Regions from separate parts of the Pseudomonas sp. T1.Ur genome, predicted to be linked through region 3. Evidence: predicted binding sites of a transcription regulator. Region 3 holds the regulator's gene; each other region holds the start of a gene.

Region 1 (7,127 bases), 1.8 Mb from region 3:
CTGGCCTGAAATACAACGGCGACGTGCTTGAACGCAAAAAGCACCTTCCTTGAGAACGAACCGGATGAAAAAAAATTAACGGCCCGGCGACCCGCTTCCACGGGGAATTGAGTGTGTCCAGGCAATTTTTTCACATCATTCCCCTCATGATTGGCCGCTCTCGTTCGTCCTATTACAGGAGAGCATCCGATCTTTTCTGTCAGGCTGGTATGGAGTCTTTTACATGCATAACGCGCAAGTACCCATGGAGGGTAAGCCAGGTTCGTCCCGCGTCACGCCGACCGCGTCCAACGGTGTCTTCGGGTCAGCGGAGCGAGGCAGCAACGAGCAGATCAAGCGCCTGCTCAAGAGCTATGGACTCAGGACGAGCCTGATTCGCCTGAAGGTCATCGACGCCTTGCTCAAGGCCGCCGATGAAAACCGTCGACTGGGCGTGCGAGGTGTCCACAGCCAGTTGTTGGGGTTGGACATTCCCTTGTCCTTCCTGAGCGTGCGCGAAGTCCTGAAGCGCCTGTGCAGCGAGGGCGTGGTCACGCTCAATCTCGATAAAAGCTACAGCTTGCATCCCCAGGCCGTGGCCTGGCTCAGTGCCGGGGAATGAGCGGCGCTCAGGGCTTGACCTTGCGCCGCATCACACCGTTGATCACCACGACGATGACCGCCACGGCAATGGCGATGTATTGAAACAGCTGCTCGCTGATCATGCCCTTGCCTTGCATCCAGGACAGTCCAAGCATGATCGCCAAGACCACGACAACCACCAGAATCGAGTATTTCAAACGTTGCGAATGAGTCATTTGCCAGCTTCCTGAAGTGATTCGTCCTGCCTCTCACCTGCTGTCTTGCCAGTGCCAAGGCGCGATGCAGGCAGCGGCCTATGGTACAGCCGCCCGTACATTGCGCGCGACTGCGATTGCAAGTGATCAATCAACGCAGGCCAGCTCGGCCGCCTGACGTCACGTCCCCTCCCCACTCAAGCAATCGGCAAGGAAGCCGATACAACCTGGTACGCCCATACCAACTGTTTCCGAAAGACGCCTTCGTGCAAGGAACACCCACATGCCCTCATTGCGCACCATTCAGGCCCGCTACACGCTGTTCCTGGTTCTGTTCATCCTGGTGTTGTCCATCCTCACCGTCGTTGGCATCAGCTACCTGGTCGCACCCAAGCTGCGCCACACCGAGGAGCAAGTGGCGCTGAACCGCATTGCCGAAGTCGCCGAGCAGATCCAGGGCGAACTGAACAAAGTCCAGGCTCAACAACGCAGCATCACCCAGACCATTCCATTGCTCGACAGCGACGCCATCGACAAGGTGTTGCCGGGCCTGGTGGATCAGTACGGCGAGCTGAAAGTCTTCGGCGGCGGGATCTGGCCATTGCCCAACCAACGGGCGGAAGGCCGCAGCAAGTTCAGTACCTTCTGGCACCGCGACGCCTCCGGCAAGTTGATCGTCAACACGTTCTGGAACAGCGACGCCGCACCCAATTATTACGAGCAACCCTGGCACAAGGGCGGCATGGCCACGCCCCCTGGCAAGTGCGCCTGGGCCGCTGCCTACAAGGACGACGCCAGTGCCGAGCCACGCACCAACTGCGCGATGGCGATCCAGAAGAACGGCGCGCCTTATGGCGTCTCCACCATTGACGTGACCTTGGGTTTCTTCAACGACCTGATTGCCCGCAAGGAAGCCGAACTCAGCGCCGAGATGCTGATCGTCGAAGGCGACGGCAAGATCATCAGCAACAGCTCGCGGATCAGCGGCCCGATCGTACTGAAGAACATCAGCGAACTGGCGACGACCTCACCGTTTGCGGCCCAGGTCAAGGCTGGCCTGGCCAACCGTGACCCACTGCAGCGCGTCGAATTCGACAACAAGGGCGAAGCCAGCACGTTCTTCATGCGGCCCATCGAAGGCTCGCCCTGGTTTCTCGCCACCGCGTTGCCGACCCGCCTGATCACCGCCCAGCGTGATGACGTATTGAACACGCTGAGCCTGCTGCAGATTCCCATGGTGATCCTGCTGGTGCTGATGCAACTGTATGCGATCCGCCAACTGACTAACCGCATGAAGATCCTCAAGGGCAACATCGATGCGCTGTCCACCGGCGACGCCGACCTGACCCGCCGCATCACCATCCGCGCCGAAGACGAACTGGGCGCCATCGGTCACTCGGTCAACAAGTTCATCGCCTATCTGCAAGACATGATCGGCGAAGTCACCCAGGCCACCGGCGCCATGGCCTCGAGTCTGGACAAATTGCAGCAGACCTCGGCCCACACCAGTGAAATCCTCATGCGTCACGCCTCGGAAACCGACCAGACCGTGACGGCCATTACGCAAATGAGCTCCACGGCTGAAAGCGTCGCGCAAAACGCGGCGGAGACGGCAGCGTTCACCCAGCGAGCCAACGAGCATGCCGATCGTTCTCGCGTAGTGGTCGGCGAAGCGTCCAACAGCGTCGTGGCGCTGATCGATGAAGTCGCCAGCGCCACGCGCAAAGTGGAAAACATGCAGCAAGACGCGCAACGCATCACCGAGATCCTCGGCGTGATCGGGGCGATTGCCGGGCAAACCAACCTGCTGGCCCTCAACGCCGCCATCGAAGCCGCCCGGGCCGGCGAGCAGGGCCGCGGCTTCGCGGTCGTCGCCGATGAAGTCCGCGCCCTCGCGGCCCGCACCCAGGCCAGCACCTCGGAAATCAACGAAATGCTGACGCGCCTGACCCAAGGCGTGAGCTCGTCAGTGGCGGCCATGGAAAACACCCAGGCCAGTTGCCAATCGGCCGCCGACGCCACTTCGCGGGTGAACTCGGGCCTGGACGAAATGGCCGGCTCGGTCAGCCAGATCAACAGCCTGAGCACGCAGATCGCCACCGCCGCCGAGCAACAAAGTGCGGTGACCGAGGAGATCAACCGGAGCATGGTGCAGATTCGTCACATGGTGGAAGAATTGGTGGAAAGCGGCTTGGCCAGTGAGCGTAATACTCGGCAGTTGCTGGAGGCCAACGGTCGGGTGAATGCGATTATGGGGCGGTTCAAGGTTCGCTAGAGCGTCCCCACACACTCCTGGGGTTAGACACACATCCCGCGTTCACCCCAACCTTTTTGTGGGAGCGAGCTTGCTCGCGAAAGCATCGGATCAGCCTACATCAATGTTGGATGTTCGACGGCTATCGCGAGCAAGCTCGCTCCCACAGGGTTCTGTTCCGTCTCCAACCTGACAATTCTGTAATCCGCCCCTCAGCCTCCCGTCAGGCGCTCGCCGCTACTCTGGTATGCTCCCTTCCAAAACTCCGTTCGCCAAGAGACCATTCCCATGGCCAATCCCCTGCACCTGCTCGCCCTGAGCGCCGTCTTTATCTCCACCCTGGCCCAGGCCGCCGAGCCCGTCACCATCGATGTGCACCGCGACGCCAATTGCGGCTGCTGCAAGAAATGGATCTCCCATCTGCAAGCCAACGGTTTCAAGGTCAATGACCATGTCGAGGCCGACATGAGTTCGGTCAAGCAGCGCCTGGGCGTGGCGCCGAACCTGCGCTCATGCCACACCGCCGAGATCAACGGCAAATTCGTCGAGGGCCACGTGCCGGCCGATCAGGTGCTGGCGATGAGCAAACGCGACGACTTGCTGGGCGTGGCCGCGCCGGGCATGCCAATGGGCTCGCCGGGCATGGAAATGGATGGCATGGGCGATGCCTATCAAGTGATCGGCCAGAAGAAGGACGGCACGCAAACCGTCGTGGCGGATTATCCAGCCCACTGATGGCTGGCGCTTATGTCGGGCTTTTCCTGACGGCGTTTGGCGCAGCGACCCTGTTGCCGCTGCAATCGGAAGCGCTGTTGGTCGGCCTGGTGCTCAGCGAGCGTCAAGCAGCCTGGCTGCTGATGGGGGTCGCGACCTTGGGCAATGTCTTGGGTTCGCTGGTGAACTGGTGGCTGGGGACCCGCCTTGAACAGTTCAAGGACCGCCGCTGGTTTCCCGTCAGCCCATCCCACCTGGACAAGGCTCGTCGGCATTATCAACGCTACGGGTATTGGTCCCTGTTGCTCAGTTGGCTGCCGATCATTGGCGATCCCCTGACGCTGGTGGCGGGCGTGATGGGTGAACCGTGGCGACGCTTCCTGTTGATCGTCACCCTCGCCAAGGGCCTGCGTTATGGCGTGCTCGTGCTGGCAACCCTGGGCTGGATGGGTTGAACGTTCCAATGGTTCGATTGCCTGTGATTAATGTCGCCATAATCGAGCCGTTCCACGATCGGCCGGTTGCCTCAAGGAGATCGATCATGCCGCGTATGACCACCCGCTGGCTGCCCAGCCTGTTCTTGCTCGCTGCCCTGCCGATGTTCGCCCAGGCCGAGACGCCACCCGAAGGCCCCGCCTATGGGCCGCAGCTCGAAGGTTTCGAGTATCCCTACACACTCAAGCATTTTTCCCTCCCGTCCCAAGGCCAACCGTTGCAGATGGGCTATATGGACGTGCCCGCCCAAGGCAAGGCCAACGGGCGCAGCGTCGTGCTGATGCATGGCAAGAACTTCTGCGCCGCCACCTGGGGCGACTCGATCAAGGCCCTCAGCGAAGCCGGTTACCGGGTCATCGCCCCGGACCAGATCGGCTTCTGCACTTCCAGCAAACCGGACCATTATCAGTACAGCTTCCAGCAATTGGCGACGAACACCAATGCCCTGCTCAAGGCGCTTGGCGTGCAGAAAGCCATCGTCATCGGCCACTCCACCGGCGGCATGCTCGCCACCCGTTACGCCTTGCAGTTCCCCGACCAGGTCGAGCGCCTGGCAATGGTCAATCCGATCGGCCTCGAAGACTGGAAAGCCCTCGGCGTGCCCTACCGCACCGTGGACCAATGGTATGAACGCGAGTTGAAACTCAACGCCGAGGGCATTCGCACCTACGAACGCAACACCTACTACGGCGGGCGCTGGAAACCGGAGTTCGACCGCTGGGTGGACATGCTCGCCGGGCTCAACAAGGGACCGGGGCACACGCAAGTCGCCTGGAACTCAGCGCTGATCTACGACATGATCTTCACCCAGCCGGTCTATTACGAGTTCAAGAACCTCAAGGCGCCAACGCTGCTGCTGATCGGTACGTCCGATACCACGGCCATCGGCAGCGACATTGCCCCGCCAGCCGTGAAAGCCAAGCTTGGCCACTATGAAGTGCTCGGCAAGCAGGTCGCTCAATTGATCCCACGGTCGACGCTGGTGGAGTTCCCCAACTTGGGGCACGCACCCCAGATGGAGGAACCGGATCGGTTCCACAAGGCTCTGCTCGGCTGGCTGGACAAACCCATTCCCTGACGAGGTGTTCCATGGCGGTGCAAATAGCGGTCATCGATGATTGGCAAGGCGTGGCGCAAGACGTGGTGGACTGGTCGCCGCTGGACAGCGTCGGCCAGGTGACTTTTCTCCACGACTACCCCGCCGATCACGACACCCTCGTCTCGCGCCTGCAAGGCTTCGATGTCATTTGCGTGATGCGCGAACGGACCCGTTTCGATGAAGCACTGCTACGTCGCCTGCCCAATCTCAAGCTGTTGCTGACCGGTGGGATGCGCAACGCTGCGCTCGATCTCAAGGCCGCCGCGGCGCTGGGTATCCAGGTCTGCGGCACCGACAGCTACAAGCACGCCGCGCCCGAACTGACCTGGGCACTGCTCATGGCCCTGACACGCAACCTGGTCCCTGAAGCCAACGCGTTGCGTGCCGGGCTGTGGCAACAGGGCCTGGGCGGCGATCTGCATGGCAAGACACTGGCGATCCTTGGCCTCGGCAGCATCGGTACGCGCGTGGCGCAGTTCGGCCAAGTGTTCGGCATGCGGGTAATCGCCTGGAGCGCGAACCTGACCGCCGAACGAGCCGCCACGGCCGGCGTGACCTATGTCGACAAGCAAACGTTGTTCGAGCAGGCCGACGTCCTTTCGATTCATCTGGTGCTCAGCGACCGCACCCGCGGCCTGGTGGATGCCCAGGCGCTGGGCTGGATGAAGCCTGAGGCGCTGCTGGTCAATACGGCTCGCGGGCCGATCGTTGATGAAGTCGCACTGATCGATGCCCTGGAGCACAAGCGTCTGGCCGGTGCGGCGCTGGACGTCTTCGCCGAGGAACCGCTGCCATCCGGTCACCCGTTTCGGACCCTGGACAATGTTCTGGCGACCCCTCACGTGGGTTATGTCAGCCGACAGAACTATCAGCAGTTCTACGGGCAGATGATCGAGGATCTGCAGGCTTGGGCGGCCGGCAAACCGATTCGGGTGTTGACCCCCACAATCTGAAAATCCGCGAGTACCCTGTGGGAGCGAGCTTGCTCGCGATAGCGGTGGGCCAGTCGCACAATCATGACCTGACACACCGCTATCGCGAGCAACCTCGCTCCCACAATGGGGCATGCAAGCGCTCGTACTGAAAGCCATCAAAACGCCTCCATCCCGCCCGCCCCTTAATGGTGCGCAGCGCCGCTGAACCGCGCACGGGATTGAACCGTCGCCCTTCCCCTACACCCTGCATATTTCAAACAAGCTGCATTTCGTCGGCTCGAATCCCCCTACGTCGTGTAAGACATTGCCGACAATAAGTGTGATTGTCCGACAATTCGACGAAGCGAACCGCACCGCTCTAGCTTCTGACCTAGACTGCCGAACCGAGGGGAAAACCGACCGGTCATCAGGAGGAAAAAAAGTCGAAACTTTTCGCAACGGCGACAGGTCAGGTTAGAGGAAGGGCAACAACGGCTGGAGCATTCCTTGCAACGGCCCCCTCACCTGATTCGCTTCGCCGCATTGGGCAGCGCTTTGCTCTCCTTGCGTAGCGCTTGTGCGCCTGGCCGCAGGATTCGGCCAATGAAACAACAGCTCTGGCGCTTGCCGGAAACAGATCGAGAAATAGGAGTTATTTATGATCAGTGCTGCCTTGGAACCACAGCAAGTCCGTTCTCAACTACCGCCGGCGGCCGAATCGCCGATGGCACCGGTGTTGGCCACCGGAGGCAAGGCACTGCTACCTGTCGTTCGACAGAACCCAAATCGCAAGAAAATCCTGTTCGTGACGTCGGAAATCGCCGACCTGGTCAAGACCGGCGGCCTGGGTGACGTCTCTTCCGCCCTGCCCCGCG
Region 2 (7,127 bases), 1.7 Mb from region 3:
TGCCGGAAATCGCGCCGCCGCTACCGCCGCCGTGGCCGGCACCCATGCCGGGCATGCCGTTGGGGTTGGTCACGACGTTGAGGCCTTGTACGCCGGTGTTCGGGTTGACTGTGTTACGGATCGTCGAGCCGCTGGCCACGCTGGCGAATTCGCCGTCGCTCAGCTCGGTGCTGGCGGTCGCCTGGTTGATCCGGTCGGACGGATTGGCATTGACGGTGGTCGGGTAGGGGTCTTTGCCGCCATTTCGACCGATATGAACGGGTTGCACGTCACGGTTGAGTACGATGACGCCGTTGCCCTCGGCCTGCGCCGGCACACTGAGCGTCGCGCTGGCGGCGCAGCCGATCACCAACAGACAGATCAACCTTCCGTTGAATGTCCCCATGACATCGATTCCTTCTTCTCTGGACGCTGGCCCTAGTCAGCGTTGCGAAGAGGAAGAGCAGGTGTTGTGCCGTGTTTTGAAAAGTCTTTGGAATCAATGGCTTGAAAGATATGGCAATTGTCTGGCACGCAATCTGTTTCAATCCTGAGACGACGCGTGCGAGTCACGACAGGCCGCCCGCCCTCGTATGGCTCTGGATCCAGGCTCGGGAGGAGGGTGTTTCAGTGACTTGACAGTCAGCCCGATAATCACGTGAAGCGGCGTTGGATCCGGCTTTGGCGGGCGCTTGCTGTTTCAGCGATGTAACAGCTCAAGCCTGGAGTAGCCGGGAAACGGCCGCGAATACTTGCTCGCGACGTTGTGCCCAATCACCTTCGATCCTGACGAAAGTTTGCCGGTGGCGAACCAGCCAGCCTTCGATGGCTTCGAAAAAAGCCACGCGTTCGGCTAGCCCTGGCTGACAACGCAAGCCGTCACCGACCCATTCGACCTGCTCGGGACTGAGCAGCAGATGCAAGTCGTAATGACGCGCCAGCAAGGCCGGTTCGAGCCAACTCGGGCAGTCGCCGAACAAGGTCTGGCTCCAGAGGATATTGCTCAGCAGGTGAGTGTCGAGAATCAGCAGCGCCGGCTGCCGGGCGCGGGCCGCGTCTTCCCGGGCCAGTTGCCCGGTGGCGATGTCGGTGATGTCAGCCAGGCAGGTGTCGCGCTGCGTCTGCTCCATGAAGTCGCGCACGTACTCATCCACTCGCAAGCCGCCAAAGTGGGCCTGCAATTGCGCCGCCAGCCAGCTCTTGCCACTGGACTCCGGGCCGGTCAGCACCACCACTTTCATGCGCGCAGCGCCGGGTCGGCGCGCCATTCCCGCCAGCCTTGCACCGCCAGCAGGGTAAACAGGGCATAGAGCGCGGCGGTCAGGTACAGGCCTTTGTAGATAAACAGGCCCACGAAAATCACATCCAGGACGATCCACAAAGGCCAGCATTGCACGCGTTTCTGTGCCATCCACCATTGGGCAACCAGACTGAACCCGGTGAGCGCGGCGTCGAGCCAGGGTTGCGCGGCGTCGGTCCAATGGGCCATGGCCGCCCCCAGCGCCAGGCTGCCCGCCGCACCGATAGCCAGGCCGAGCGCCACCGACGAGCCTTCCAGGCGCGTCACCTGTCGCCCGTCATGGTGGTGTCCCGCACGGGTCCACTGCCACCAGCCATACAGTTGCAGGACGGCGTAGACGACCTGCAGCAACATGTCGGAATACAACTTCACGTCGAAGAAAATCCAGGTGTAAAGCAGCACCATGACCAGGCCGATCGGCCAGCACCAGGGGTTCTGCTTGACGGTCAGCCAGACAGCGATCACGCCGAGGGCTGCGGCAAACAGTTCAAGCCCGGACATGGCGGTTCCTTGGAGGCGTTGGGGAGGGCGGGGATTGTAAACGCTATGGGGCGCGGAGCTCCAATTTCAGTGCTGGACGCTATGGCGCTATTGCGAGCAGGCGCGCTCCCGCTGGGCCCTGTAGGAGCTGCCGAGCGAAGCGAGGCTGCGATCTTTTGACACTGAAACTCAAGCGCCTGGGAAAAGATCGCAGCCTCGCTTCGCTCGGCAGCTCCTACGCATCGAGGGCAAGCGCCCTCGCCACAGGGCTATGCTCTAGACCCGGAATTGCTTGAGCAAGCCGTTCAGCTGTTCGCTCAGGTCCTTCAGGCGCGCGCTGGCCAGGCTCGATTGCTCGGCAGCCACGGCGGTGCTGTGGGAGAGCCCGGCGGCCTGGGTGACGTTCTGGTTGATGTCTTCCACCACATGGGCCTGTTGCAAGGTGGCGCTGGCGATGGAGGCGTTCAGGCTGTTGAGGTTACGCAGGGCCTGGCCGATGGCATTGAGGCTGGCGCCCGCAAGTCCGGCCTGCTCGATCGTCAGTTGCGAAGCGCGGCTGCTGTCGCTGATGACCTTCACCGCCGCTTCGGAGTGGTTTTGCAGGCGCTCGATCATGGCCTGGATTTCGGCGGTGGATTTTTGCGTGCGCTGGGCCAGCAGGCGCACTTCATCGGCCACCACGGCAAAGCCGCGACCCTGTTCGCCAGCACGGGCGGCTTCGATCGCCGCGTTGAGCGCCAGCAGGTTGGTCTGCTCGGCGATGGAGCGGATCACTTCCAGCACGCTGCCAATCTGGGTGCTTTCACTGGCCAGGGTGCGGATCACCTCCACGGCCTGGTCGATGGTCTGGGACAGCCGGTCGATCTGTTGCAGGCTGCCGTCGATATTGACCTGGCCTTGCTGGGCCTGGGATTCGGCGTCGCGCATCTCGCTGGCCGCGTGTTCGGCGTTTTTCGCCACGTCCTGCACGCCATAAGTCACTTCGTTGATGGCGGTCGCCACCAGTTCCATTTGCTGCGATTGCTGTTGGCTGCGCTGCTGGGCCTGGGCGGCGTCGTTGCCCAGTTCGCTGGACGATTGCCCCAATGCGCTGGCCGAGACCTGCAACTGGCCGACGACCTGCCGCAGTTTCGCGGTGAACGCGTTGAAGTGCCGCGCCAATTGGGTGACTTCATCCTGGCCATGGGTATCGAGGGTTCGAGTCAAGTCGCTTTCGCCACTGGCGATGTTGGCCATGGCGTTTACGGTCTCCTGCAGAGGGCGGACGATGCTGCGTACGATCAGGGTCAACAGCAGGCCCATCAGCAACGTGATCACCAGGCCGACCAGCGAGGCCTTGATCAGTTGGGCCTGGAACTCGGCCTGGACGTCATCTATGTAGACGCCGGAACCGATGATCCAACCCCAGGGTTCGAACAGCTGGACGTAGGAGGTCTTGCCCACCGGCGCCTCGGCGCCCGGTTTCGGCCAGAGGTAATTGATCATGCCGGCGCCCTTGGCCTTGGCGATGGCGACCATTTCGTTGAACAGCGCATACCCGTTGGGGTCGCGGATGGCCGAGAGGTTCTGGCCTTCGAGCTTCGGGTTGGCCGGGTGCATGACCATGACCGGCGTCAGGTCGTTGATCCAGAAATAATCCGTCTGGTTGTAGCGCAGTCCGCGAACGGCGCTGAGGGCCTGCTTTTGCGCGGCCTCGCGGGTCAGGGTGCCCGCCGTTTCCAGGCCATGGTAGTAGGTGAGCACGCCGCTGGCGGTCTGCACCACGTGCTGGGTTTTCTGGACCTTGGCCTGATACAGATCGCTGTGGATCTGGTTGAGCATCAATGCGCCGAGCGTGAACAACATCACGACCGCCACGATCAGGATGAGCCACAAGCGTCGGCTGATCGATACACTGCGCAAGCTATTCATACGCTGTCACTCCGGTTTTTATTCTTGTCATATACGACGGCCGGCACTTTAACGCTCGGCGGCCCTGCTGAATTGACCTGGGTCATGACGCGGCAGCGTTATCAGGGCTTGTCTGATAGGATTTCGGCCCCGCAGCGCAAAACCTGAGTCGGTTCTGCTTTTTCATTGGTTTTTTTTGCAAGGTCGCGGTTATCGTGCAGCCGCTGCGTGCACCTGCATGACGTTTAAATAGTGATGAGGCCTGAACAGACAGGCCTTTTTGGGGGAAGAATGGATTTGTGGACGGCCTTTTCGGCATTGATTCTTGGCGTGGTTGAGGGGCTGACGGAGTTCCTGCCGATTTCCAGCACGGGGCACCAGATCGTCGTTGCCGACCTGCTCGAGTTCGGGGGCGAGCGCTCGATGGCCTTCAACATCATCATCCAGCTCGGCGCGATCCTCGCGGTGGTCTGGGAGTTTCGGCGCAAGATCTTCGATGTGGTGCTGGGCCTGCCGACGCAACCCGGTGCCCGTCGGTTTACCGCCAACCTGCTGATTGCCTTCTTTCCGGCGGTGATCTTGGGCGTGCTGCTCGCCGACTGGATCCACCATTACTTGTTCAACCCGATTACCGTCGCGACCGCGCTGGTGCTGGGTGGGTTCGTGATGCTCTGGGCCGAGCGGCGCCAGCACCAGGTCCACGCCGAAACCGTGGATGACATGACGTGGAAGGACGCCCTGAAAGTCGGCCTGGCCCAGTGCATCGCGATGATTCCCGGCACCTCCCGCTCCGGGGCAACCATCATCGGCGGCCTGTTGTTCGGCTTGTCGCGCAAGACCGCCACCGAGTTCTCGTTCTTCCTGGCGATGCCGACCATGGTCGGTGCGGCGGTCTACTCGGGCTACAAATACCGCGAACTGTTCGTCCCGGCGGATTTCCCGGTGTTTGCCATCGGCTTCATCACCGCGTTCATCTTCGCCATGATCGCCGTCAAAGGGTTGTTGCGGTTTATCGCCAGCCACAGCTATGCGGTGTTTGCCTGGTATCGGATCGCGTTTGGCCTGTTGATCCTGGCGACCTGGCAATTTGGCTGGGTGGACTGGTCAGCGGCCAAGCCATGACCGAATCGGCCAGGCGCGCCGCGCATAAAACCGGCGGGACCGTGCAGAACCTGCGGCTCAAGCTGATGGTGTTCGCGCTGCTGTGCGCGTTGCCGCTGCTGGGTTCGCTGCTGCTGGGGCTGCAAGGCGAGTCCTGGGTGCCGATGGTCGCCTATGGCAGCGTCAGCCTGGTGGCATTCCTGCTCTACTGGAGCGACAAGCGCAAGGCGCGGGCGGACGCCTGGCGCACGCCGGAAAATGTATTGCACGCCGTCGAACTGGCCGGCGGCTGGCCCGGCGCGTTGCTGGCGCAACAGGTGTTTCGCCACAAGACCCGCAAGGTGTCGTTCCAGGTGGTGTTCTGGTTCATCGTGCTGTTGCACCAGGGATTCTGGGTCGACCAGTTGTTTTTGGGCGGGCATCTGTTGGCGTTGTTCTGAAAACCACGCATCCCTTGTGGGAGCGAGCTTGCTCGCGATAGCGGTCTTCAATCCAATATTGATACTGGTTGGGCTGACCTCATCGCGAGCAAGCTCGCTCCCACAGGAATCCGCGATCAACCTGTGGGAGCGAGCCTGCTCGCGAATGATGCTTGCCCTACAGCAACAACCCAACCTGCGTACGCTTGGGCAGTCTGCTCACCACCAATTGATGGGAGCGCTGCAGCAAACCCCGCAGTTCGTCGTCGCCCAGTGGGTAGGGCACGTTCATGATGATCCACTGTGCCCGGGCCAGATAAGGTGCCGGGTGGATGCCTGGCCGGTCGCAATGACCGAGGAACAGGTCCTTGTCGACCTTGAACGCCAGCGAATCGCTGCGCAGGCCCTGCAGGGCGAACATCTTGTTTCCGGCGATGGAAAACACCCGCACGCCGCCCCATTTGTAATCCTCCCTGGCCCCTGGCAAGCCCAGGCAAAACTGTGCGACATCCTCTTCGCTCAAGCTCATATCGTTTTGTCTCCACATTGTTCGAACGCCGCCACCAGGTGATCGATCCAGGCGCGTACCGCCGGCAGCATACCGCGCCGGTGAGGATAGACCGCCTGCAACCAGCCATCGGGCGATGACCAGCCGGGCAGCAGCTCCACCAACCTGCCGTCCTGCAGTTCTTCTTCGCAATACATGCTGGGCAGCAACGTGAAACCCAGGCCGGCGAGGGCGCAGGCGCGGCGCACGATGAAATCGTCGATGCCCAGGCGCGCTTCCAGGGCCAGCTCGACATTTTGCCCGGTGCTGTCGAGCAGGCGCAGATGGACCAGCCGATCGGCCTCCAGCGCGCCCAACACCGGCAGTTGCCTCAGGTCGTCCGGGGTTTCGATCCGCCGTCCCTGGGTGAAGGCGGGGCTGGCGACCATCATCAGCCGGGCCTGGCGCAAGCGTCGCGTCATCAGCAACGGGTCTTCATCGCCAAGATCGCGCACGCGCAAGGCCACGTCGATGCCTTCGCCGATCAAATCCACCCGCCGGTTCAGCAGGGTCATCTCCAATTGCACTTGGGGATACTTGGCCAGGAAGGTTTCGATGATCGACGGCAAGAACTGATGCGCCAGCCCCACGGGGCTCGACACCCGCAACCGCCCGCGGGGTTCGCTGGACATGCTCGCCACTGCCTCGTCGGCCATTTCCGCTTCGAGCAACATCGCCTGGCAATGGCGCAGGTAGCGTTCGCCGACGGCGGTGAGCTTCAACTGGCGCGTCGTGCGTTGCAGCAGGCGGGCACCGAGGCGTTCCTCCAACTCGGCGATGCGCCGCGACAGCCGCGACTTCGGGATGCCGAGCAGGCGCCCGGCAGCCGCGAAGCCATCGGCTTCGACCACCTTGGCAAAGTAATACAGATCATTGAGGTCTTGCATGTCCGGGCTCGATTGTCCTGTCAGTGGAACGAACTATCGCATTATTGCTGACTTATCGGCCATTGGTTTCATCGATAGGATTGTCCTCAATTGATCGCCCAGCCGCGATCCTCACTTGGAGAGCACTCACATGAAACTGTTGCACATCGATTCGAGCATCCTCGGCGACAACTCGGCTTCGCGCCAATTGAGCCGTGAGCTTGTCCAAGCGTGGAAAGCCGCCGAGCCGGACATTACCGTCACCTACCGTGACCTGGCCGCCGACGCCATCAGCCACTTCTCCTCCCAGACTTTGGTTGCCGCCGGCACCAGCGCCGAGCTGCGTGACGCCGCCCTCAAGCACGAAGCCGAGCTCAGTGAATCGACCATGGCCGAGTTCCTCGCTGCAGACGCCGTGGTGATCGCAGCGCCGATGTACAACTTCAGCATCCCAACGCAGCTCAAGGCCTGGATCGACCGCATCGCCGTCGCGGGCAAGACGTTCCGCTACACCGAAGCCGGTCCCGAAGGCCTGTGTGGCGGTA
Region 3 (7,127 bases):
CTGTAGGCACTGACGCGGCGGTTGCTGCGGGAAATGCTGTGGACCTTCTCGCACAGCAACTGGCGGACCTTGTCCGGGTTGCGCGAAATGTCCTCGAAGTTCTTCGGCAGGAAGTCCACCGCCCCGGCGTCCAGCGCATCGAGGGTGACCCGAGCGCCTTCATGGGTCAGGGAGGAGAACATCAAAACCGGGGTCGGGCAGCGCTGCATGATATGCCGCACCGCCGTGATGCCATCCATCATCGGCATCTCGTAGTCCATGGTGATCACGTCCGGCTTGAGCGCCAGGGCCTGATCGATCGCTTCTTTGCCGTTGGTCGCCGTACCGACGACCTGAATGCTCGTGTCCGCCGAAAGAATTTCCGAGACGCGGCGGCGGAAAAACCCCGAATCGTCCACCACCAGGACTTTAACTACCATAAACACTCCGTTAGACGAGGCGCGGCGTCGGGCCGCGCCCCTCCAGAATCAAATACGCCGGGCGGCGTAGCGCTTGAGCATGCTTGGCACATCGAGGATCAACGCGATGCGGCCGTCGCCGGTGATGGTGGCGCCGGACATGCCCGGGGTGCCCTGGAGCATCTTGCCCAACGGCTTGATGACCACTTCTTCCTGGCCCACCAACTGGTCGACGACAAAGCCGATTCGCTGGGTGCCCACCGAAAGGATCACCACATGGCCCTCGCCCTGCTCGACATGGGCGGCAGAGCTGACCAGCCAACGCTTGAGGTAGAACAGCGGCAGCGCCTTGTCCCGCACGATGACCACCTCCTGGCCGTCGACCACGTTGGTGCGCGACAGGTCGAGGTGGAAAATCTCGTTGACGTTGACCAGCGGGAAGGCGAACGCCTGGTTGCCCAGCATCACCATCAGGGTCGGCATGATCGCCAGGGTCAACGGGACCTTGATGACGATCTTCGAGCCCTGGCCCTTGGTCGAGTAAATGTTGATCGAGCCGTTGAGCTGGGAAATCTTGGTTTTCACCACGTCCATGCCCACGCCACGACCGGACACGTCGGAGATCTCGGTCTTGGTCGAGAAGCCCGGGGCGAAGATCAGGTTGTAGCACTCGGTGTCGCTCAGGCGATCGGCCGCGTCCTTGTCCATCACGCCACGCTTCACCGCGATCGCTCGCAGGACGTTCGGGTCCATGCCCTTGCCGTCGTCGGAGATCGACAGCAGGATGTGGTCGCCCTCCTGCTCGGCGGCCAGGATCACCTTGCCGCTGCGGACCTTGCCAGACGCTTCGCGTTCTTCCGGCGACTCGATGCCGTGGTCGACCGCGTTGCGCACCAAGTGGACCAGCGGGTCGGCCAGGGCCTCGACAAGGTTCTTGTCGAGGTCGGTCTCTTCACCCACCAGTTCCAGGTTGATTTCTTTCTTGAGCTGGCGAGCCAGGTCGCGAACCAGGCGCGGGAAACGCCCGAAGACTTTCTTGATCGGCTGCATCCGGGTCTTCATGACCGCGGTCTGCAAGTCGGCCGTGACCACGTCGAGGTTCGACACGGCCTTGGACATGGCTTCGTCCTGGCTGTTGAGGCCCAGGCGCACCAGGCGGTTACGCACCAGCACCAGTTCGCCGACCATGTTCATGATCTCGTCCAGGCGCGCGGTGTCGACCCGCACCGTGGTCTCGGCTTCGCTGGCCGGTTTTTCCGCGGGTGCAGCCGCTGGAGCACGGGCTGGCGCCGGAGCGGCGGCAGCAGCGGGTTTCGGTGTCTCGGCCTTCGGTTCCGGTGCCTTGGCGGCCGGCTTGGGCGCAGCCTTCGCGGCGGGTGCGGCTGTCGCGGCGGCGGTGGTTGCAGCGGCGGGCGCGGCGGAAGCCTTGCCGACTTCGCTGAACTTGCCCTTGCCATGCAGCTCATCGAGCAGCGATTCGAATTCGTGGTCGCTGATCAGGTCACTGCCGGCCGCCGCCGCTGCTGGCTTGGCCGGGCTCGGCGCGGAGGCGATGGCCGAATCCAGCGCATCGACGGCAAAGTTGCCCTTGCCGTGCAACTGGTCGAGCAAGGCTTCGAATTCGTCGTCGGTAATGTCGGAGTTATCCCCCGCTGCCTTTGGCGCAGCCGGGGCCGCCGGCGCTGCGACCGCATCGGGGGCGAACTGGCCCTTGCCGTGCAACTGGTCAAGCAGCGACTCGAACTCATCGTCGGTAATTTCATCGCTGGCAGCGGCATCGGCGGCTGGCGCAGCAGGTGCGGCAGGCGCCTCGGCTTCGGCCTTGACGGCGTTCAGCGAGTCCAGCAGCGATTCGAATTCATGATCGGTGATGTCGCCCGATTCCTCGGCGACCGGCTCTTCCACAACAGGCTCGGCCACCGGTGCGGCTTCGTCAGCCGACTGCGGCTCGGCCAGGCGCGACAGCGCGGCAAGCAGCTCGGGCGTGGCCGGGGTGATCGGCGAGCGCTCGCGCACTTCGCTGAACATGCTGTTGACCGCATCCAGCGCTTCGAGCACCACGTCCATCAGTTCCGAGTCGACGCGACGCTCCCCCTTGCGCAGGATGTCGAACACGTTCTCGGCAATGTGGCAGCACTCCACCAGCTCGTTGAGCTGGAGGAAGCCGGCGCCTCCTTTTACAGTGTGGAAACCGCGAAAAATTGCATTGAGCAGATCCGCATCATCAGGTCGGCTTTCCAGCTCGACCAGCTGTTCGGACAGTTGCTCTAGAATCTCGCCGGCCTCAACCAGGAAATCCTGAAGGATCTCTTCATCGGCGCCGAAGCTCATTAATGGCTGCTCCTAAAATAGGGCTAAAAACTAGAATCCAAGGCTGGACAGCAAATCGTCCACATCGTCCTGACCGGACACAACGTCTTCTCTTTTATCGGCATGAATCTGCGGACCTTCACCCTGAGAGAGATGTTTTTGTGGATCTTTTTCAGCAAGCATCGCTTCACGGTCGTGTTCGATGCCGGCAAAGCGGTCGACCTGGCTAGCCATCAACACCAGTTTGAGCAGATTGCTTTCCACTTCGGTGACCAGTTGGGTCACGCGCTTGATTACCTGGCCGGTGAGGTCCTGGTAATCCTGGGCCAACAGAATGTCGTTGAGGTTGCTTGCCACGGCGCGGTTCTCGGCGCTGCTGCGTGTCAGGAAACCGTCGACCCGCCGGGCCAGCTCCCGAAATTCCTCGGCGCCGACTTCGCGACGCATGAACCGTCCCCAATCGGTGCTCAACGCCTGGGCTTCCTCGCTCAGGCCGTTGACCAGGGGCGTTGCGCTTTCCACCAGGTCCATGGTGCGGTTGGCCGCGGCTTCGGTCAGCTTGACCACATAGCCAAGGCGCTCGGTCGCGTCGGTAATCTGCGAGACTTCCTCGGCCTGCGGCATGTTCGGATCGATCTGGAAATTGACGATCGCGCTGTGCAGTTCACGGGTGAGCTTGCCGACTTCCTGGTACAGACCACGATCCCGGGTCTGGTTGAGCTCATGAATCATTTGAACCGCATCGCCGAAGCGGCCCTTTTCAAGGCTGTCGACCAGTTCGCGGGCATGTTTTTTCAGGGTCGATTCGAAATCGCCCATTGAAGATTCGTTGTCCATAGCTCCCCCGTGGCGCCGTTAACCGATGCGTTCGAAGATTTTTTCGATCTTCTCTTTCAACGCCTGGGCCGTGAAGGGTTTGACCACATAGCCGTTTACACCGGCCTGGGCCGCTTCGATGATCTGCTCGCGCTTGGCTTCGGCAGTGACCATCAGCACCGGGAGATGCTTGAGTTTTTCGTCGGCGCGCACATGGCGCAGCAAGTCGATACCGGTCATGCCAGGCATGTTCCAGTCAGTCACCAGAAAGTCGATGCTCCCGCTGTTGAGAACCGGAATGGCAGTAGTGCCATCGTCGGCCTCGACCGTGTTGGTGAACCCAAGGTCACGCAACAGGTTTTTTATGATCCGCCGCATCGTTGAGAAGTCATCAACGATGAGGATTTTCATGTTCTTGTCCAATTCGACCTCCAAGCAGTCTTAAACGCGCCCAGCACCTGAACGCGCCATTTCAATCAATCCGGCACAACACTCGACAACGGTCTGGAGCACAACGGATGGAGACTGGCGTGGCATTTGCCATGCCTGCCCCGCTCGCAGCATCTCCGCACCGCCTGTCAGCGTGCTCGCCACTCCCCCAAACGCCCCCGTAAACGGGCCGCGCACTGGCTGTGTAACTGGCTGACCCGCGATTCGCTGACTCCCAGGACCTCACCGATTTCCTTGAGGTTCAGCTCTTCGTCGTAGTACAGCGCCAAGACCAGTCGCTCACGCTCCGGCAAATTGGCAATCGCTTCGGCCAACGCACTCTGGAAGCGTTCATCTTCCAGGTCGCGCGATGGCTCCATGTGAGCACTTGCGCCATCCTCATGCAGCCCCTCGTGTTCGCCGTCCTGCAACAGGTCGTCGAAACTGAACAGGCGACTGCCCAAGGTATCGTTCAAAATCCCGTAATAATCGTCGAGACTCAATTGGAGTTCGGCCGCAACCTCATGATCTTTAGCGTCACGCCCGGTTTTAGCTTCAATCGCGCGAATCGCGTCACTGACCATACGGGTATTGCGGTGCACCGAGCGCGGCGCCCAGTCGCCCTTGCGGACTTCATCGAGCATGGCGCCGCGAATGCGGATACCGGCATACGTCTCGAAACTGGCGCCTTTGCTCGCGTCGTATTTGTTCGCCACTTCCAGCAGGCCAATCATGCCTGCCTGGATCAGGTCTTCGACCTGGACGCTGGCTGGCAAGCGTGCCAGCAAGTGATAGGCGATGCGCTTGACCAATGGCGCGTAACGCTCGATCAATTCGTATTGGGCGTCCCGTGCCGATTTTTTGTAGAGATGGTTGTAACCGCTGGCTGTCATAACACGGGCCCTGCTGTTTGTTGCACAAGACGCTCGACGAAAAATTCCAGATGCCCGCGTGGGTTGGCCGGCAGTGGCCAGGTATCGACCTTCTGGGCGATCGCCTTGAACGCCAGCGCGCATTTGGAACGTGGAAAGGCTTCATATACGGCACGTTGCTTCTGGACCGCCTTGCGTACGCTTTCGTCGTAAGGCACTGCGCCGACGTATTGTAGGGCGACGTCCAGGAAGCGATCCGTGACCTTTGTCAACTTGGCGAACAGGTTGCGTCCTTCCTGCGGGCTCTGGGCCATGTTGGCCAGGACGCGGAACCGGTTCATGCCATAGTCGCGGTTAAGCAGTTTGATCAGGGCGTAGGCATCGGTGATGGACGTCGGTTCGTCGCAGACCACCAGCAGGACTTCCTGGGCGGCGCGGACAAAACTGACCACCGAGTCACCGATGCCGGCAGCCGTGTCGATCACCAGCACATCGAGGTTATCGCCGATGTCGCTGAAAGCCTGGATCAGGCCAGCGTGCTGCGCCGGGGTCAGGTGCACCATGCTCTGGGTGCCGGAAGCGGCCGGCACGATGCGAATCCCGCCGGGCCCCTGCAGGAGCACGTCGCGCAGTTCGCAGCGGCCTTCGATCACGTCCGCCAGGGTGCGCTTGGGTGTCAGCCCCAGCAGCACGTCGACGTTCGCCAGGCCCAGGTCGGCGTCCAGCAACATGACCCGTCGGCCTAGCTCTGCCAGGGCCAGGGACAAGTTCACTGACACGTTAGTCTTGCCGACGCCACCTTTGCCGCCGGTCACCGCGATCACCTGTACGGGATGCATGCTGCCCATGTTCGTTCTTTACCTTGTCTTACTTAGACGGAGGCCACATTACTGGCTGCGCGTTCACATATGGAACAATGCATGGCAGACCATCGATGTAGGTACAAAAAATATTCATGAATACCTCAGCCAACCTGCTTGGTCGGACTGTGGTAGATATCAGCGAACATATCAGCCATGGCTTCTTCGCTGGGTTCTTCCTGCATTTGCACACTCACGGCACGACTGACCAATTGATGACGGCGCGGCAGATGCAAATCATCCGGGATCCGCGGCCCGTCGGTCAGGTAGGCCACCGGTAGTTCATGACCGATCGCCAGGCTCAACACCTCGCCCAGGCTTGCCGTTTCGTCCAGCTTAGTCAGGATGCAGCCGGCCAGCCCGCAGCGTTTGTAGCTGTGGTATGCGGCGGTTAGAACCTGTTTCTGGCTGGTGGTTGCCAACACGAGATAATTTTTTGACTTGATGCCACGTCCGGCCAGGCTTTCCAGCTGCATGCGCAGGGCCGGATCGCTGGCTTGCAGGCCAGCGGTGTCGATCAGCACGACGCGCTTGCGCATCAACGGTTCCAGCGCCTGGGCCAGGGACTGGCCCGGATCCACATGGGTCACCGACACATTGAGGATCCGCCCCAGGGTCTTGAGTTGTTCCTGGGCGCCGATGCGGAAACTGTCCATGCTCACCAGGGCGATACTCTGGGCGCCGTACTTGAGGACATAACGGGCCGCGAGCTTGGCCAGGGTGGTGGTCTTGCCCATGCCGGCCGGGCCGACCATGGCAATGACACCGCCCTCTTCCAATGGCTCGACTTCCGGCGTGGCGATCATCCGCGCCAGGTGCGCCAGCAGCATGCGCCAGGCCTGGCGAGGCTCGTCGATGCCATTGATCAGCGCCAGCAGATCGCGCGCCAATGGGCCGGACAGACCAATGCGTTGCAGGCGACGCCACAGGTTGGCCTGGGCTGGACGGCTGCCTTGCAGTTGGTTCCAGGCCAGCGAACCGAGCTGGACTTCCATCAGCTCGCGCAGGCTGTTGAGTTCGAAGCGCATCGAGTCGAGGGCGCGCGGGTCGACACCCCGGGCAGGCGCGGCGGGTGCTGGCTCCGGACGACGCGGCTCGGCCGGCGTGGCCTCGACCAGCGGTTCGGCGGCGGTCAGCGGCAGGCCTGCAGTCAGTGGCTGGCCGGCGAACAATTGACGATTGGTGCCCGCGCTCGCCGCGCCTTCGCTGCTGCGCAGGCTCAATTCGGCCTGGGCGCTGGCGATGCGCGACTGGGTCTTGCGCAGCTCATCCTCGAGTTCCATGTTCGGAACGCGCGGGGCCAGCGCCGACAATTTGTAATCCAGCGCAGCCGTCAGCTCGACACCGCCAGCGATCCGGCGATTGCCAATGATGGCTGCTTCAGCGCCCAGCTCGTCACGTACCAGCTTCATGGCCTGACGCATATCGGCGGCGAAAAAACG
Region 4 (7,127 bases), 3.0 Mb from region 3:
TGTGGGCCCTGACACCGGACACTTTCCATGCTGGTCATTTCCAACACCGTGCACATCCCGGACGCCGAGATCGAGCTGACGGCCATTCGAGCCCAGGGCGCCGGTGGACAGAACGTCAACAAGGTTTCCAGCGCTGTGCACTTGCGCTTCGATATTCCTGCGTCGTCGCTGCCCGAGTTCTACAAGGAACGGTTGCTGGCGCTGCGCGACAGTCGCATCACCGGCGACGGTGTGTTGATCATCAAGGCCCAGCAATACCGCACGCAGGAACAGAATCGGGCCGATGCGCTGGAGCGCCTGGTCGAACTGATCGTCAGCGCCACCAAGGTCGAAAAGAAACGCCGCCCGACCAAACCGACCCTGGGCTCGAAAAAACGTCGCCTCGAATCGAAGACCAAGCGCGGCTCGATCAAGGCCGGGCGCGGCAAGGTGGATTTTTAGAGTTTCTCCCGCGCCTCACGGTAGCGAGGCGCCTGACGGTACAGGTAGACGCTCAATGCCAACCCTCCCAGGGCCGCCAGCGCAGCGAACAAAAAGATCGAGGCAAAGCCGAAGCCGGCAGCTATCGCCCCGGCCAGTGGGCCGGTGACGCCCAGCGACAAATCGATGAATAATGAATAAGCCCCCACCGCCGCCCCACGGCTGGAGGCTGGCACCAGGTTGACCGCTTCCACGCCCAACGCCGGGAACACCAGCGAGAAACCGAAACCACTCAACGCCGCACCCGCCAGTGCCCACTGTGCATCGGGCGCCAGCCATAACAGCAGCAAGCCCAGGGTTTCCACCGACAGGCACGCAATCGCGACCCTGAACCCTCCGAGACGGTTGATCAGGTTGCCGAACAGCAGGCGCGCACCGATGAAACAGGCGCCGAACAGGCTCAGGCAGAGCACGGCGTTGTCCCAGTGCTGCGTGGCGTAGTAAAGGGTGATGAAGGTCGCGATCGTGCCAAACCCGATGGAACCCAAGGCCAAGCCGCAGCCGTGGGGCAATACGCGCCCCAGCACATGCATGAACGGCAGGCGCTCGCCGACGACGATGGGCGCGGCGGTTTTCGGCCAAGCCAATGCCAGCCCGAGCACGGCCAGCAGGATGATGCTGACGCCCATGCTCCACAGCCCGAGGGATTTCACCAGCCACACCCCCAACGGCGCGCCGATCGCCAGCGCGCCGTAACTGGCGATGCCGTTCCACGAGATGACCTTGGCGGTATTCGCCGCGCCGACCCGGCCGATGCCCCAACCGATCGAGCCCGAGCCCACCAGGCTTTCGGCGCTGCCCAGCACCAGGCGACCGATCAACAGGCTGGTCAGGCTCACGGACGGCAGCTCAGCGGTCCACGCGGAAACCAGCATGAATACGCCGCTCAAACCACACCCGGCCAGGCCGAACATGACCGCGCGCTTGCTGCCGAGGTTGTCGATGATGCGTCCCGCATAAGGACGGCTGAGCAGGGTAGCCAAATATTGGACGCTGATGACCAGCCCGGCGATTACCGCGCCGAATCCCAGTTCGCCATGAACGAACCCGGGCAGCACGGCCAAGGGAATACCGATGTTCAGATAGCCGATAAAGGTAAACAGGACGATGGAAACGACTTGCAGCGTGACCGCCATGGGGCGCTGGAGATCTGGCATGGGGAAAAGGTCCACGGGGCAGCAGGATAGATAGGCTGCTTATGATAACGGTGACCGTGCGGGTGGCGCGCAGAAAAGTAAAACTATTTGCCGGACGGCGGTTCGGGTGTCGTCGTGCCAGCGACCAGGTGCGCAGTGACCAGCGCGGCAATGGCATTTTCTTCCGTGCCGAACCGAGTCAACAGGGCGGCTTGTTTCTCGGAAGAGAGGCGGGTCCAGATCTCGACCATTTTCTCGGCGGTGCCGATCAGCACGCTGGCCTGGGCCGGGCTGAAGGAGGAAGTGTCGTCGGTCATGGCGTGGGGCTCGGATTCAGGCGGTGTGGAAAGCGCATCTCAGGCTCTGTACGAAATGTGTTCGCGCGAAGGCCAGACACGGCGAAACGGGGCGAGGAAGCGCAGTGTACTGGAGTACATGAGCATTCCGGGCCCCATTTCAACGCAGTCTGGGCGAGTGCGGATACATTTCGTACAGAGCCTTGCGCTTTCCACACAGTCTGGTGCTGCGGGTGGATCAGTCTTCGTTGTCGGCCTGGCGGCGTTCAGTGGCTTGCTGTTGCTCGGGTTGCTGGGCGTCGGGTTGCCCTCCGGCTTGTCGCGGGGTCGTCTGCTCTGGTTCGTGCAGGCTTGGGAAGGGGAGATTAGGGATCTCGTGCATATCGCGCTCCTCGCAAAGTCTGTTGATCGATCGGGTAGATCCGCGCTTTTACAAAGCGTGGGCAGGATACCCCAGGAGAAATGACAAAAAGACTTTCAATCCGGGTGGGGCGACCGGTGGGCTTGTCTGGACAGGTCATGTCCAGCCAGCGAAAACACCATCGCTACCGGCGGTCGCCACGGCTCAAGAACGGGCGCCGCGGGCCGATGCCGAGTACATATCCTCCACATTCAGTCGCGAGAGTGGACCCTGGACATGGAGGTCCTTTTTCGAAGAGATCGACTCCATGTTTCTACAAAAATCCCTGAGAGCGCAGATTCTGGCCCTGCTGAGCGGCAGCCTGCTGGCGATGCTGCTGATCGCCCTGGCCTCCTTTCATTTCCTTTCCGATGGCATTCAGAATTATCGCAGCCTGATTGATGGCCCGTTGCGTGCGTCGCAATTGATCGACGAGGCCAATCTGCAATTCAAGGTACAAGTCCAGGAATGGAAAAACGTCTTGCTGCGCGGCAAGCAGCCGGCGGACCTGGAAAAATACTGGAAGCAGTTCGATGATCGCCAGCGCGATGTCCAGAACCTCCTGGGTGAGTTGATCAAGCACGAAGGTGTCCCGGCATCGATCAGGGCACGCATTGAACGCCTGCGGGGCGAGCACGCGCAATTGGGCGCCGCCTATCAAAAGGGCCGTGATGCGTTTGTCGCCTCTGGCGCAGACGCCGCGGCAGGGGATGCGGCGGTCAAGGGGGTTGACCGTGCCGCCAGCGAGCAGATGAGCGAATTGGTGGTGGAGCTGCATAAACTGGGCGATGAACAATCGGCGCTGATCAGTGCCGGTGCGGATCGCACGATCCTGTTGGGCACCGGGATCATGCTGGTTTCGGGATTGCTGGTCGGCTTGCTGAGTCTGTGGCTGGTCAACCGCAACCTGGTGCAGCCAATCCGTAGCCTGATCGAATACGTGACTCAACTGAGCCGCGGGCGTTTCGCCGAGCGCGTAACCAGCACGCGCCAGGATGAGTTGGGCGACCTGGCCCTGGCGGCGAATACGCTGCGTGATTTCCTCGCCGAAACCTTTACCCGTCTGCAACGCAGCGCCACGGAACTGGACAGCGCCAGTGGTGAACTCAACGCGATTGCGAGCCTGATGAGCCAAGGCACCAGCGAGCAATTCGAGCGCACCGATCAAGTCGCAACGGCGATGAACGAGATGTCCGCCACTGCCCAGGAAGTCGCCCGTCATGCCGCCGATGCGGCGCGGGCCGCTGATGATGCCGATCATTCCGCGCAGTTGGGTGAAAAGGTCATGCAAGGCACTATCCACACGATCACTCAAATGCGTGGCGAGATTGCCAACACGGCGACGGTGATCCGCCGCTTGGAAACCGACAGCGGACGCATCGGCAAGGTTCTGGAAGTGATTCGCGGGATCGCCGAGCAGACCAACCTGTTGGCCCTCAACGCCGCCATCGAAGCCGCGCGGGCCGGTGAGGCCGGGCGCGGTTTTGCCGTGGTGGCCGATGAAGTGCGCAGCCTGGCCCAGCGCACCGCGTCGTCCATTATCGAGATCAACCAGATCATCCAGACCGTTCAAACAGGCGCGGTGGACGCGGCCCAGGCCATCGAGAGCGGGCAGTCGCGCAGCGAAGAAAGTGTCGAGCAGGTGACTCAGGCCGGTGAGATGCTCGAACGTATCACCCAGGCTGTCGAAGCGATTCGCGACATGAATCGCCAGATTGCCACGGCGGCGGAGGAGCAGACCTCCGTGGCGGAGGATATCTCGCGCAACCTGACTGAAATCACCTGCATTGCCAGCACCAACCTGGACAATGTGCAGCGTACTGAAGCGGCCAGTCGGGATTTGCATGGATTGTCGGGACAGCTGAACGAAGTGACGGCGCGGTTGAGTGCCTGACGGCATTGATCGGTTTGGAACAGGGCTTGGTTAACACCCGTGGCGAGGGAGCTTGCTCCCCCTCGACGCTGTAGGAGCTGGCGAAGCCTGCGATCTTTTGATTTTGATCTTTCGCTTGAGATTCAATTGCCAGGGACAAGATCGCAGCCTCGCTTCGCTCGGCAGCTCCTACACAGCTCCTACACAGCTCCTACACAGCTCCTGCACAGCTGTAGAGCGGGAGCAAGCTCCCTCGCCACAAAGGCCCAAGTGAACCGGGTTCAATAATCGCGCCGCTTGCGAAACGCCCATCGGCCTGCAATCACGGTGAAGGTGGCGACCAGCGCCACCAGGATCCAGAAGCCCTCGGGATCACTGGCCAGCGGCACGCCGCCGACGTTCATGCCGAAGAAACCGGCAATGATGTTGATGGGCAACGCCAGCACCGTGACCACCGTCAGGGTGAACAATGTGCGGTTGCTTTGTTCGTTGAGGTTGGCGGCGATTTCTTCCTGCAGCAGCTTGATGCGCTCGCCCAAGGCCGTGAGGTCATTGATGATCAGGGCGAACTCCTCGGTGGATTTGCGCAGCTCCTTGACGTCCTCTTTCTGCAACCATTGCGGCGGGCGATTGAGCAGGCGCAGCAACGAACCCGGCTCCAGGGCCAGCAGGCGTTGCAAACGCACCAGCACCCGACGCTGGCTGCCCAGTTCGGCGCGGTTGGTGGACAGGCGCGAAGACAGCAACTGATCCTCTATCTGGTCGACGCTGAGGCTGGTCTTGCGCACGATCTGGGTCAGCACCTCGCCTTGGTCGCGCAGCAGATGCACGAGCAATTCCAAAGGCGACCGAAAGCATTCGCCGGCCTTGACCGATGAGCGAAGCTTGTCGACCGAGTGCAGCGGTTGCAGGCGTGCGCTGACAATCAGCCGACTGCTCACGCAAACCCACAACGTGGACACATCCGAGGACACCAGGTTGCTGAGGTTGAACACCACATCGTTGACCACGGCGAGCAAGGCCGAGTCCACGTGTTCGATGCGGGTCGAGCGCGAGCCCTCGTGCAAGGCTTCGAAGAATTCCTGGGGCAAGGCCAGCCGGCTTTTCATCCAGCGCTCGCACGCGGCGTGGGCCAAATTCAGGTGCAGCCAGAGGAATTCGTCGGGATCTTGCGGTTGTTGCAGGCTTTGCAGGGCCTGGGCCGAATCCATTTCTCGTCCGCGCTCGCCAGGCAGGAAGCGAAACCCGTAAAGCAGGCCGAACAGGTCCGGGTCGCGATGGCTTTGGTCGATGCTGTGGTTCATGAAGGCTCGCTGGCGGGAGTGCCTGTCGCGGCGATGACAGGTTCACTTGAGCGGCATCATTGCAGGGTTCTTTGAAGGTTTTGTGACGGTTGGGCGGCGGCGAAGGCTTGGTCAGCGTTCACGAAAAAAGCCGCGCAACTTTCAAGTTGCGCGGCTTCTTTTATTTCATGAATCAAGTGTCTTGTTTGTTCGACAAGACTTTGCCCGTGGTGGCGTCGAAATCAACGTCAAATTCCTTGCCATCGGCAGTTTTGAGTTCCACTTCATATTCGTAGCCGTTGAAGTGGTTATCCAGGTCGGTGTCGGTGATGGTGGCGCCCGGGTGCAACTTCAGGGCTTCGGCATTCATCGACTCGAGGGATTTGATCTTGCCGTCCTTGACCAATTGAGGAATCTGGTCGATTCGTACATCCGCCTGGGCCAGGCCAGCGGTGAGGGTCAGGGCGGCAGCAGTGAACAGGGCAGTCAAAGTTTTCATCTGTCTTTCCTTGGTGTCGTTAAAGGGTGATTCGTTTAAGTGGGGCCAGATTATCTCTGGCAACTTAATTCACCCTTAATTCGAAAAACTTGCAGCGACCGCACCGATCCGGCCCTGATTCTCAATAACCGTTCTTCTCCAATAGTTGCGCCACACTGCCGGTTTCGGGACGCTTGAAGTACTTGAGTAACTCACTGGAGCGGTTAGTGAAAATGCCATCTACGCCGGCATCCATCACTTTCTTGAAGTCCACCGGCTCATCCACGGTGTAGACATGTACCAGCAGGCCCTGCTCATGGGTGTACTGGTTCATCCACGGTTTCACCAGGTCCGAATAACTCTGGCTGCCACCATGGGTCAATGCCGCTGAAGGTCCGGTGCCGATGGCGCCGTGGGCCTTGGCGTACTGGATCCATTGCTCGAACTCGGCCTTGTCCTTGGGCTCCTGTTTGGCGTAGTAGGCGGCCTTGTCGGTTTCGCCGGACTCGGCGAATGTCACTTTTGATTTAGGCTCGATGTTGCCTTCACCCACCCACAGCAGAAGGATTTTCGGCACCTTGGGCATTTCCTGATGAAGCAGTTCCAAGCTGCTCTTCTCGAACGTTTGCAAGACCACTTTGCCTTTGCCCTGGCCCACGCCGGTGGCGCGTTTGGCCAGCTTGGACCCGGACGGACTCAGCCAGCCACGGTCCTGCAATTTGTCCTTGAGGTCGCGTTCGATGCCGGGAAACAGCTTGGGCTCCTTAGTCTCGATGTAGAGCCCTGGTTTCTGCTGGGGGTTGCCCTCGGCGATGTTGATCACCTCGTCCAGCGTCAGGATTTTCAGGCCCACAAAGGAAGGCCGAGCACGGTCCGGATAAGCCGCGTTGAACCAACTGCCGGCGTCCAGCGTCTTGAGTTCGGCCATGGTGAACGCGTTGGCGCTGCTGTCCTTGCGCTCGGGGAACTTGGTCGCGACATCTGTCGTGCGTAGCAGGCTGTCGTCATGCAAGACGAACAGGACGCCGTCCTTGCTGCGTTGCAGGTCGAGCTCCAGGTAATCCGCCCCCAGGTCCCGCGCCAATTTGTAGGCTGCGGCGGTGGATTCCGGGGCGTCGAACGATGCGCCGCGATGGGCGATGACCGCTGGATGGGGAATACCCTGCTGGGTTGCCAGGGCC

The links. The regulator FliA, encoded in region 3, starts transcription of late flagellar genes. The targets are predictions, from matches to a motif close to CTAAAGTTTNNNNNNNNNNNGCCGNTAA.
Region 1: a site for FliA is predicted at 973-1,000, ahead of M8Q45_RS12745 (methyl-accepting chemotaxis protein). Genes of this name have one in related genera too.
Region 2: a site for FliA is predicted at 3,791-3,818, ahead of M8Q45_RS12580 (methyl-accepting chemotaxis protein). Genes of this name have one in related genera too.
Region 4: a site for FliA is predicted at 2,477-2,504, ahead of M8Q45_RS18235 (methyl-accepting chemotaxis protein). Genes of this name have one in related genera too.

Annotation. Positions count from the first base shown of each region.
Region 1 covers NZ_JAMGSN010000001.1:2,869,107-2,876,233, forward strand. The annotation lists gene M8Q45_RS12735 (fe2+ zn2+ uptake regulation protein) at 224-601, shown strand; gene M8Q45_RS12740 (hypothetical protein) at 609-797, opposite strand; gene M8Q45_RS12745 (methyl-accepting chemotaxis protein) at 1,060-3,051, shown strand; gene M8Q45_RS12750 (DUF411 domain-containing protein) at 3,319-3,765, shown strand; gene M8Q45_RS12755 (YqaA family protein) at 3,765-4,199, shown strand; gene M8Q45_RS12760 (alpha/beta fold hydrolase) at 4,286-5,317, shown strand; gene M8Q45_RS12765 (D-2-hydroxyacid dehydrogenase family protein) at 5,329-6,291, shown strand; gene glgA (glycogen synthase GlgA) at 6,911-7,127, shown strand, end outside.
Region 2 covers NZ_JAMGSN010000001.1:2,829,893-2,837,019, reverse strand. The annotation lists gene fapA (functional amyloid chaperone FapA) at 1-385, opposite strand, end outside; gene M8Q45_RS12590 (AAA family ATPase) at 696-1,220, opposite strand; gene pnuC (nicotinamide riboside transporter PnuC) at 1,217-1,780, opposite strand; gene M8Q45_RS12580 (methyl-accepting chemotaxis protein) at 2,036-3,670, opposite strand; gene M8Q45_RS12575 (undecaprenyl-diphosphate phosphatase) at 3,941-4,771, shown strand; gene M8Q45_RS12570 (DUF1294 domain-containing protein) at 4,768-5,190, shown strand; gene M8Q45_RS12565 (MmcQ/YjbR family DNA-binding protein) at 5,348-5,698, opposite strand; gene M8Q45_RS12560 (LysR substrate-binding domain-containing protein) at 5,695-6,603, opposite strand; gene M8Q45_RS12555 (FMN-dependent NADH-azoreductase) at 6,734-7,127, shown strand, end outside.
Region 3 covers NZ_JAMGSN010000001.1:1,083,856-1,090,982, reverse strand. The annotation lists gene M8Q45_RS05085 (protein-glutamate methylesterase/protein-glutamine glutaminase) at 1-419, opposite strand, end outside; gene M8Q45_RS05080 (chemotaxis protein CheA) at 468-2,729, opposite strand; gene M8Q45_RS05075 (protein phosphatase CheZ) at 2,760-3,545, opposite strand; gene M8Q45_RS05070 (chemotaxis response regulator CheY) at 3,564-3,935, opposite strand; gene fliA (RNA polymerase sigma factor FliA) at 4,103-4,846, opposite strand; gene fleN (flagellar synthesis regulator FleN) at 4,843-5,673, opposite strand; gene flhF (flagellar biosynthesis GTPase FlhF) at 5,790-7,127, opposite strand, start outside.
Region 4 covers NZ_JAMGSN010000001.1:4,086,986-4,094,112, reverse strand. The annotation lists gene arfB (alternative ribosome rescue aminoacyl-tRNA hydrolase ArfB) at 28-441, shown strand; gene M8Q45_RS18250 (MFS transporter) at 438-1,637, opposite strand; gene M8Q45_RS18245 (hypothetical protein) at 1,721-1,933, opposite strand; gene M8Q45_RS18240 (hypothetical protein) at 2,151-2,294, opposite strand; gene M8Q45_RS18235 (methyl-accepting chemotaxis protein) at 2,581-4,206, shown strand; gene M8Q45_RS18230 (transporter) at 4,467-5,489, opposite strand; gene M8Q45_RS18225 (PepSY domain-containing protein) at 5,662-5,967, opposite strand; gene M8Q45_RS18220 (glycerophosphodiester phosphodiesterase) at 6,089-7,127, opposite strand, start outside.